Regions from separate parts of the Thermomonas brevis genome, predicted to be linked through region 2. Evidence: riboswitches for the same ligand, from Rfam matches in the RefSeq annotation. Region 2 holds a riboswitch; each other region holds the start of a gene.

Region 1 (3,268 bases), 1.0 Mb from region 2:
AGGCGCAGCGCGAAGGCGTGGCCCCACTCGCTGGTGAGGTCGTGCGCATCGCCGGTGAAGTTGCGGATCATCTCGTTGATGCCGTTCACCCCCAGCGTAGAGAAGTGGTTGCGCAGCGTGCCGAGATAACGCTTGGTGTACGGATACAACCCGTCGTCGATGTGCCGCTGCACCACCTCGCGCTTGATCTCCAGACTGCGCCGGCCCAGTTCCAGCAGTTCATCCAGGCGCGCGAACAGCGCGGCTTCGTCGCCGCGATGCAGATAGCCCAGGCGCGCGCAATTGACCGTCACCACGCCGAGGCTGCCGGTCTGCTCGGCGCTGCCGAACAGGCCGTTGCCGCGCTTGAGCAACTCGCGCAGGTCGAGCTGCAAGCGGCAGCACATCGAACGGATCATGCCCGGGTCGAGTTCGGAATTGATGAAGTTCTGGAAGTACGGCAGGCCGTACTTGGCGGTCATCTCGAACAGGCGCTGCGCGTTCTCCGATTCCCACGGGAAATCGGCGGTGATGTTGTAGGTCGGGATCGGGAAGGTGAACACCCGCCCGCGCGCATCGCCCGCGCTCATCACTTCGATGTAGGCGCGGTTGATCATGTCCATCTCGGCCTGCAATTCGCCGTAGGCGAACGGCATCTCCTCGCCGCCGATGAACGGCGTCTGGTGCTTCAGGTCGTCCGGGCAGACCCAGTCGAAGGTGAGATTGGTGAACGGCGTCTGCGTGCCCCAGCGCGAAGGCACGTTGAGGTTGAAGATCAACTCCTGAATGCACTGGCGCACCTCGTCGTAGGACAGCCCGTCCTTGCGCACGAACGGTGCCATGTAGGTGTCGAACGAGGAAAACGCCTGCGCGCCCGCCCACTCGTTCTGCAAAGTGCCGAGGAAGTTGACGATCTGCCCCACCGCCGAGGACAGATGCTTGGGCGGGCCGGCCTCGACCTTGTTCGGCACGCCGTTGAAGCCTTCGTACAGCAGCGTGCGCAGCGACCAGCCGGCGCAGTAGCCGGCCAGCATGTCCAGATCGTGGATGTGCAGATCGGCCTCGCGGTGGGCGCGGGCGATTTCCGGCGGATAGACCTTTTCCAGCCAGTAGTTGGCGGTCACCTTGCCCGCCGCGTTCAGGATCAGCCCGCCCAGCGAATAGCCCTGATTGGCGTTGGCGTTGACCCGCCAGTCGGCGCGGGTCAGGTACTCCTCGACCGAGGCCACCGGGTCGATCCAATGGCGTCCGGGAACCGCCGCCGCCGTTCTGCTCGCTTCCATTGTCCCGCTCCATAAACACAATATGTTGTGCTATTGATCCACGAAACAACTAGATATTGAATTGATCTGGATCAAGTGCGGCGCATACGCACCGGCCCTGCGGCGGTGCAGCTTGTCCGTCGCCGCCCCCGCCGCCTACACTCGGCCGGCTACAGGTGTCCTGCCGCCAACCGGTGCGCAGGGTGAAACGGGAAGCCGGTCAGACGCCGGCGCTGCCCCCGCAACGGTAGGCGAGAAAGCCCGACACACAGCCACTGCGTCCGCGCGGGAAGGCGTCGGGGGGATGCAAACCGCATCGCTCGCAAGCCCGGAGACCGGCCAGTAGTGGACGCCTTGGCGTCCTCCTCGGGTGTTGCGGCGGGCAACCGGACGAGCTGATCGCGGCGTCCGTGCGCGCGCAATCCGCCCTGTCCCGCTCCTGCAACGCTCCCTTCGCGGGTGTGCGGCACGGAGAGATGGACAATGAACGAGATGCACCGCGTTGCGGCCAATGCCGCGACCGTCAAGCTGTTGATCGACGGCGAATTCGTCGAATCGAACACCACCCACTGGCGCGATGTGGTCAACCCGGCCACGCAGGCCGTACTGGCGCGGGTGCCGTTCGCCACCGCCGATGAAGTCGAAGCCGCCATCGCCTCGGCGCGCGAAGCGTTCAAGACGTGGCGCAAGACGCCCATCGGCACCCGCGCGCGCATCTTCCTCAAGTATCAGCAATTGATCCGCGAGCACATGGGCGAACTGGCGGCGATCCTCACCGCCGAACAGGGCAAGACCCTGCCCGACGCCGAGGGCGACGTGTTCCGCGGGCTGGAAGTGGTCGAACACGCGGCGTCCATCGGCAATCTGCAACTGGGCGAACTCGCCAACAACGTGGCCGGCGGCGTCGATACCTACACACTGCTGCAACCGCTGGGCGTGTGCGCCGGCATCACCCCGTTCAACTTCCCGGCGATGATCCCGCTGTGGATGTTCCCGATGGCGATCGCCACCGGCAATACCTTCGTGCTCAAGCCGTCCGAGCAAGACCCGATGGTGACGATGCGGCTGGTGGAATTGGCGCTGGAAGCCGGCATTCCCAAGGGCGTGCTCAACGTCGTCCACGGCGGCGAGGACGTGGTCAACGCCCTTTGCGACCATCCCGACATCAAGGCGGTGTCGTTCGTCGGTTCCACCAAGGTCGGCACGCACGTTTACAACCGCGCATCGCTGGCGGGCAAGCGCGCGCAGTGCATGATGGGCGCGAAGAACCACGCGGTGGTGCTGCCCGACGCCAACAAGGAGCAGACGCTCAACGCGATGGCCGGCGCGGCGTTCGGCGCGGCGGGGCAACGCTGCATGGCCGCGTCCACCGCCGTGCTGGTGGGCGCGGCGAAGGCATGGATTCCCGATCTGGTCGCCAAGGCGAAAACGCTCAAGGTCAACGCCGGCACCGAAGCGGGCACCGACGTCGGCCCGGTGATTTCCTGCGCCGCGCGTGCGCGCGTCGAGGCGCTGATCGCCTCCGGCATCGAACAGGGCGCGACGCTGGAACTCGACGGCCGCAACCCCGCCGTCCCCGGCTTCGAGCAAGGCAATTTCGTCGGCCCGACCATCTTCTCCGGCGTGAAGCCCGGCATGCGCATCTACGACGAGGAAATCTTCGGCCCGGTGCTGGTGATCCTCGAAGCCAAGACGCTGGACGAGGCCATCGCGCTGGTCAACGCCAACCCGAACGGCAACGGCACCGCGATCTTCACCCAGTCCGGCGCGGCGGCGCGCAAGTTCCAAGAGGACATCGACGTGGGACAGGTCGGCATCAACCTGCCGATCCCGGTGCCGGTGCCGCTGTTCTCGTTCACCGGCTCGCGCGCGTCCAAGCTCGGCGACCTTGGCCCCTACGGCAAGCAGGTGGTCGCGTTCTACACCCAGACCAAGACCGTGACGGCACGCTGGTTCGACGACGACACCGCCAGCCACGGCGTCAACACCACGATCAGTTTGAAGTGATGGCCGCCGTCATGGACATG
Region 2 (3,268 bases):
CGGTGACGTAGAGCGGGAAGGTCACGTCCGCTCCGGATGCGTCCCGGCACGCGCGCGGCGCTCGAACGCGGAGGCGAAGACGCGCGACAGCGGCATCAGGAGATACGCCATCCCCGGCGCGCCGGTCAGCCAGATCGGCACGCGGGCGCTGCGCGACAGCATCCAGGCGGCCAGCAGCGACAGCAGCGCCACGATCACGCGCCAGCACCAGGCCGCGGCGTTGCGCCGGGTCATCGCCGCTTCGGCCGCATCCAGCCCCAATGCGTCCCGGCGCCGCCACGCGTGCGCGTACAGCGCCAGCATGCAGGCCGACAGCGTGGCGAAGGCGATGCCGTACACCGCGAACATGGCGGCCAGGTCGCCCAGGCTGCCGAACGGCACCGGCGCCCGGAACCAGCCGGCGCTGAGCCAGAAGAACAGCGCGCCGTAGACGATCTTCAGCGGGTACACGTAGACCAGCACCAGGAACACCATCGCCAGGCTGAGCCAGGTGCTGGCCGCGTCGTCCAGGCCGTAGCGCTTGCTCCAGCCCGCGTGCGCATGCCAGAAGAACGCGATCTGCGCGAACGAGGCGGCGAACGCCGGCACGCCCTTCATCGCCTCCATCAAGGCCGGGATGCTGTCCGGAATGGCGTCCAGCGAGATCACCAGCAGGGTGACCGCGAACGCGAACGCGGCGTCCACGAACGCTTCCAGCCGCGTCACCTGCGCGCCGCGCTCCAGAAACCCGTCCGGCATGCGCCGCAGTTCGGAAACTCCCGTCATCCCGTCAGCATAGCGTGCGGCGCTGCTAGACTCGACGGATGAGCTTCTCCGCCACCGCCCTCACCGGCAGCAAGCCGGAACAATACGCGCAGCTGCTGGAACAGGCGCGCGCGCTGCTGCACGACGAACGCGACCGCATCGCCAACGCCGCCAACCTGTCCGCGCTGGTGTACCACGCGCTGCCCGACCTCAACTGGGTGGGCTTCTACTTCTACGACGGCGCCGAGCTGGTGGTCGGCCCGTTCCAGGGCCTGCCCGCCTGCGTGCGCATCCCGCTGGAGAAAGGCGTGTGCGGCGCGGCGGCGCGCACCCGGCAGACGCAGCGCGTCGAGGACGTGAACGCCTTTCCCGGCCACATCGCCTGCGATTCGGCCAGCCGCTCGGAGCTGGTCGTGCCGCTGTACCAGGGCGATGCGCTGCTCGGCGTGTTCGACCTCGACAGTCCGATCCCCGCGCGCTTTTCCGTTGAAGACCAGCAAGGCCTGGAAGCGATCGCCCGGGCGTTCCTGGAATCGCTGCAATGAGCGCGAAGCTGCGCAACATCGGCCCGAAGTCCGCCGCCTGGCTGCGCCAGGTGGGCCTGCGCTCGCTGGACGACCTGGCCGCGGTCGGCGCGGTGGAGGCGTACATGAAGGTGCGCCGCGCCGGCTTCAAGCCCAGCCTCAACCTGCTGTACTCGCTGGAAGGCGCGCTGAAGGACTGCCACTGGCAGGAAGTGCCGGAGGCGCGCCGCACCGAACTGGTGCAGGCCGCCGAGGCGGCCATCGCGCTGCTGCCGCCGCCGCGCGGTCGTCCGGCCGCCGCGCCGGTCACCACCACCCACCACGACGAAGCCGCCGCGCCCGCGTTCGCGCCGCTTTTCGATGCGTACGCCGACGACGATCGTCATGGCGGATCGGAATCGAACGACGGCGACTGATCCGCCGGCCGCGCCCGCGGCTGCGCTAGAATTGCCGGGTTCGAGGTGATCCGCCGGCCCTGCCTGCGGATTGAAACGGGAAGCCGGTGACGCTGCACGCAGGTGCATCCAGTCCGGCGCTGCCCCCGCAACGGTAAGCGAGACAAGTCCGGCATCGGCCACTGTGCGCGCATCGGTTCGATGCAGGCATGGGAAGGCGCCGGACGGGACATCGACCGATGTCCGCCCGCAAGCCCGGAGACCGGCCACGGACACGTCAGGTTGCGATGCGGCGGGCATTGCGCGACGCCGGCCTGCCCGTGCCGCACGCGCATCGCCTTCGTCCGCCGTTTCCGTCCGCAGCGCAGCCGCCCTTCCATCCACGGGCGCGCGGGCGTGCGCGCCGGAGAACCCATCATGCGTTTCCGCTCCATCCCGCTCCGCCTCAACATCCTCGCGCTTGCGCTGCTGCCCTCGCTGGCGCTGGCCCACGGCGACGAGGCCAAGGATCTCGACGCCGTCGTCGTCACCGCCACCCGCACCCCCACCACGGTCGACGCCGCGCTGGCGGCGGTGGAAGTGATCGACCGCGCTCAGATCGACGCCAGCAGCGCGCGTTCGCTTCCGGAACTGCTGCGCGGCCGCGCCGGCATCGCCATCGTCAACCAGGGCGGGCTGGGCAAGCTGTCCACGCTGTTCATGCGCGGCACCGAGTCCGACCACGTGCTGTTCCTGATCGACGGCATCCGCGTGGGCTCGCCGACCTCGGGCCTGACCTCGCTGCAGGATCTCCCGCTGGCGCAAATCGAGCGCATCGAGATCGTGCGCGGCCCGCGCTCGTCGCTGTACGGCGCCGACGCCATCGGCGGCGTGATCCAGATCTTCACCCGCCGCGGCGAGACCGAAGGCGTGCGCGGCCGCGCCCGCATCGCCGCCGGCAGCCACGGCCTGCGCGAAGCCTCGGCCGGCCTCGACCTGCGCGGCAAGCGCGGCGGCGTGGGCGTGGACGTGGCTCACCAGGGCACCGACGGCATCAACGCCTGCAACGGCAACCTGAACACCGACTTCTCCGGCGCGGGCTGCTTCATCAAGCAGGGCACGCACCTCGACCGCGACGGCTACCGCAACAACAGCGCCGCCCTGCGCGCGGACTTCGCGCCCGGCGAAGCCTGGCAGTTCGACGCCCGCGCCAGCCGCGCCGAAGGCCACAACGACTACGACGGCGACTACCAGGACAACTCCGACATCGTCCAGCAGACCGTGGGCGGCAGCGTGCGCTGGACGCCGTCCGAGGCCATGCAGCTGAAGCTGACCGCCGGCCGCAACACCGACGACTCCGACAACTACATCGGCAGCGCCTTCGCCAACCGCTACACCACCACCCGCGACAGCGCGAGCCTGCAGGGCGACTTCGGCGTCGCGAAAGGCCAGTTGCTGAGCGCCGGCTTCGACTGGCTGCGCGACGCTGCCAACGTGGTCGATCCGTGGTCGCCGTTCGCCCGCACCCGCGGCAACCGCGCGGTGTTCGCCCAGTACCAGGGAGACTTCGGCGCGCACGACCTGCAGCTGAGCCTGCGCCGCGACGACAACGACCAGTTCGGCGGC
Region 3 (3,268 bases), 1.0 Mb from region 2:
TCCGCATGCGCGCCGAGCACTGGCGGTTCGCCGGGCCAGCGCCGCACCGCGCGCTGGAAGAACTGGCTGTTGGGCACGCGCAGCTGGCTCTGGTGGCCGCCGGGATGGCGCTCCAGCAGGGTCACGTAGATCAGGTTGACGTCCACCACCTGCCCGCGCAGGCCCGGCTTCTCGCCGTTCTCCAGCAGCTCGATGTGGTCGAGCAGGCGGAACGGCCGGGTGATCAGGATCAGGAACGAGCAGAAGATGTTGGTCAGCACGCTCCACGCGGCGAAGAACGCCACCGCCGCCACCGTGGCGAAGCCGGTGAACGCGCCCCACAGCACCCCCGCCGACACGCCGAAGCGCTGCAACGACGCCAGCACCGCGGCCATCCCGATCACGAAGGTGGAGACGCGGCGCGCGCCCATCACCACCATCGGCGGCAGCTCGTAGCGCGCGGCCAGCCGGGACACCAGCCGGCGCACCAGCCAGCGCAGCGCCCACGCCACCAGCAGGATCAATGTCACTTCCAGCACGGTCGCCAGTTCGGCGAGCCACGGCTGCAACCAGTCAGGCAGTCGTTCCTTCATCGGGACATGGTAACCGCGCGCCTGCGAAAGCTCCGCCATGGCGCGCGGCGCGGGCCCGCTTGACGCCGCCGCCGGGCGGCCGTATCGTGCGCTCGTCGCGGCTTCATCGCTATATCCAGATATAGCGATGAATTAAAAGGGAAGTCCGGTGCGCATGCTCGCGCATGCAAGGCCGGCGCTGCCCCGCAGCGGTAGGTGGGAACGAACCGTCATCGGCACTGGGGCCTCAAGTCCTGGGAAGCGACGGCCAGGAAAAAGCGAGGAGTGAGCCAAGAGAAGTGAAAAGTGAGTAGGAGCGTGTTCGCGCTTCCCTCACCGCTCACTCCTCCCCACTCACTCCTCGCTCCAGCCCACGAGCCCGAAGACCTGCCCCGACCGGTCGCGCGCCACCAGCGCGCGGCCGCCCGACCTGACGCTTCGAGGGGAAGCGGATCGGATGCACGCGACGCCCTGCGCCGCGTGCGCCTGTCCGTGGCCTTTGCAGCGCCGGTTCGCCCGAGGGGGCGAAGGTCACCGGTTCGTCCGCCTGCCCGGCCCGGGACGGCGGCGCGCGCCCTCCTTCGTTCCTCATCCGCCACCGCATGAGGACAACCACCAATGAGCACCACCACGACCACCCTGGGCTTCCCCCGCATCGGCGCGAAGCGCGAGCTCAAGCGCGCGCTGGAAGCGCACTGGCGCGGCGAAATCGACGCCGCCTCGCTGCAGGCCACCGCCCGCGACCTGCGCCGACGCCACTGGACGCTGCAACGCGACGCCGGCGCCGACGTCGCGCCCTGCAACGACTTCAGCCTGTACGACCACGTGCTGGACACCGCCTTCCTGTTCGACGCCATTCCGCAGCGCTATCGCCAGCTTGCCGACGCCGATCCGCTGGCCGGCTACTTCGCGATGGCGCGCGGCCACCAGCGCGATGGCCTCGACCTGCGCGCACTGGAGATGACCAAGTGGTTCGACACCAACTACCACTACCTCGTCCCCGAACTCGACGCCGGCCAGCAATTCCGCCTGCGCGGCGACAAGCCGTTGGCCGAATACCTCGAAGCGAAGGCGCTAGACTTCGACGCGCGGCCGGTGCTGCTCGGCCCGGTGAGCTTCCTCAGACTGGCGAAGACCACCGATGGCAGCGACGCCTTGGCGCTGCTCGACCGCCTGCTGCCGGTCTATACCGAGCTGCTTGGCAGGCTGGCCGATGCCGGCGCGGCGTGGGTGCAACTGGACGAACCCGTGCTGGTGCAGGACTTGGACGACGCCACCCGCGCCGCCTTCCAGCACGCTTATGCGACGCTGGCAGCACGCAAGCGCCCGAAATTGCTGCTCGCCACCTACTTCGGCGCGCTCGGCGACAACCTGCCGCTGGCGGCATCGCTGCCGGTCGATGGCCTGCACGTCGATCTGGTGCGCGGGCTGGATCAACTCGACGCCGTGCTGAATGCGCTGCCGGACGGGCGCGTGCTGTCGGCAGGCTTGATCGATGGCCGCAACATCTGGCGCAGCAATCTCGACAACGCGCTGGTGCTGGCGCGCCACGCCCGCGACCGCGTCGGCAACGACAAGCTATGGCTAGCCCCGTCGTGCTCGCTGCTGCACGTGCCGGTCGATCTCGACCACGAAAAATCGCTGGATGCGGAACTGCACTCGTGGCTGTCGTTCGCCAAGCAGAAGGTCGGCGAACTACGCCTGCTGGCCGACGCGCTGGCCGGCAAGCCCGATGCCGAAGCGGGCCTCGCCGATGCGCGCGCGCGCATCGTCTTGCGCAAGCAATCCGCGCGCGTGCATCGCGCCGAAGTGGCCGCGCGCCTCGACGCGCTGACCGCCAGCGACGCGCAGCGCATCAGTGCCTTCCCCGCCCGCCGCGACGCGCAACAGGCGCGCTTCAAGCTGCCGCTGTTCCCCACCACCACGATCGGCTCCTTCCCGCAGACGCTGGACGTGCGCGAAGCCCGCGCCGCCAACAAATCCGGCAAGCTCTCCGACACCGATTACGAAGCCTTCCTCGAAGCTGAAACCGCCAAGTGCGTGCGCTTCCAGGAGGAGATCGGCATCGACGTGCTCGTCCACGGCGAGTTCGAGCGCAACGACATGGTGGAATACTTCGGCGAACTGCTAGACGGCTTCGCCTTCACCAAGAACGGCTGGGTGCAGAGCTACGGCAGCCGCTGCGTGAAGCCGCCGGTGATCTGGGGCGACGTGTCGCGCCCCGCGCCGATGACGGTGCGCTGGTCGCAGTACGCGCAATCGCTGACCAAGCTGCCGATGAAGGGCATGCTGACTGGCCCAGTGACGATCCTGCAGTGGTCGTTCGTGCGCGACGATCAGGAGCGCTCGCGCACCTGCCGGCAGATCGCGCTGGCCCTGCGCGACGAAGTGCGCGATCTGGAAGCCGCCGGCATCGGCATCGTCCAGATCGACGAACCGGCGCTGCGCGAAGGCCTGCCGCTGCGTCGCGCGGACTGGAAGCACTATCTGGATTGGGCGGTGGAATCCTTCCGCATCAGCGCCAGCGCCGTGCGCGACGATACCCAGATTCATACCCATATGTGCTATTCGGAGTTCAACGACATCATCGAGGCGGTGGCGGCGATGGACGCCGACGTGATCTCCATCGAGACCTCACGTTCGCGGATGGAACTGCTGGATGCGTTCGTGCAGTTCCGCTATCCGAACGAGATCGGCCCCGGCGTCTATGACATCCA

The links. Region 2 has a riboswitch for cobalamin ahead of btuB (TonB-dependent vitamin B12 receptor). Riboswitches for the same ligand answer to the same signal wherever they lie in the genome.
Region 1: another riboswitch for cobalamin. It lies ahead of H9L17_RS15065 (CoA-acylating methylmalonate-semialdehyde dehydrogenase); the one in region 2 lies ahead of btuB (TonB-dependent vitamin B12 receptor).
Region 3: another riboswitch for cobalamin. It lies ahead of metE (5-methyltetrahydropteroyltriglutamate--homocysteine S-methyltransferase); the one in region 2 lies ahead of btuB (TonB-dependent vitamin B12 receptor).

Annotation. Positions count from the first base shown of each region.
Region 1 covers NZ_CP060711.1:3,247,843-3,251,110, reverse strand. The annotation lists gene H9L17_RS15070 (ribonucleoside triphosphate reductase) at 1-1,262, opposite strand, end outside; cobalamin riboswitch at 1,399-1,599, shown strand; gene H9L17_RS15065 (CoA-acylating methylmalonate-semialdehyde dehydrogenase) at 1,734-3,248, shown strand; gene H9L17_RS15060 (acyl-CoA dehydrogenase family protein) at 3,260-3,268, shown strand, end outside.
Region 2 covers NZ_CP060711.1:2,248,345-2,251,612, reverse strand. The annotation lists gene bioD (dethiobiotin synthase) at 1-25, opposite strand, end outside; gene H9L17_RS10375 (TMEM175 family protein) at 22-765, opposite strand; gene H9L17_RS10370 (GAF domain-containing protein) at 804-1,289, shown strand; gene H9L17_RS10365 (TfoX/Sxy family protein) at 1,286-1,684, shown strand; cobalamin riboswitch at 1,711-1,948, shown strand; gene btuB (TonB-dependent vitamin B12 receptor) at 2,081-3,268, shown strand, end outside.
Region 3 covers NZ_CP060711.1:3,252,801-3,256,068, reverse strand. The annotation lists gene H9L17_RS15090 (mechanosensitive ion channel family protein) at 1-572, opposite strand, end outside; cobalamin riboswitch at 654-960, shown strand; gene metE (5-methyltetrahydropteroyltriglutamate--homocysteine S-methyltransferase) at 1,170-3,268, shown strand, end outside.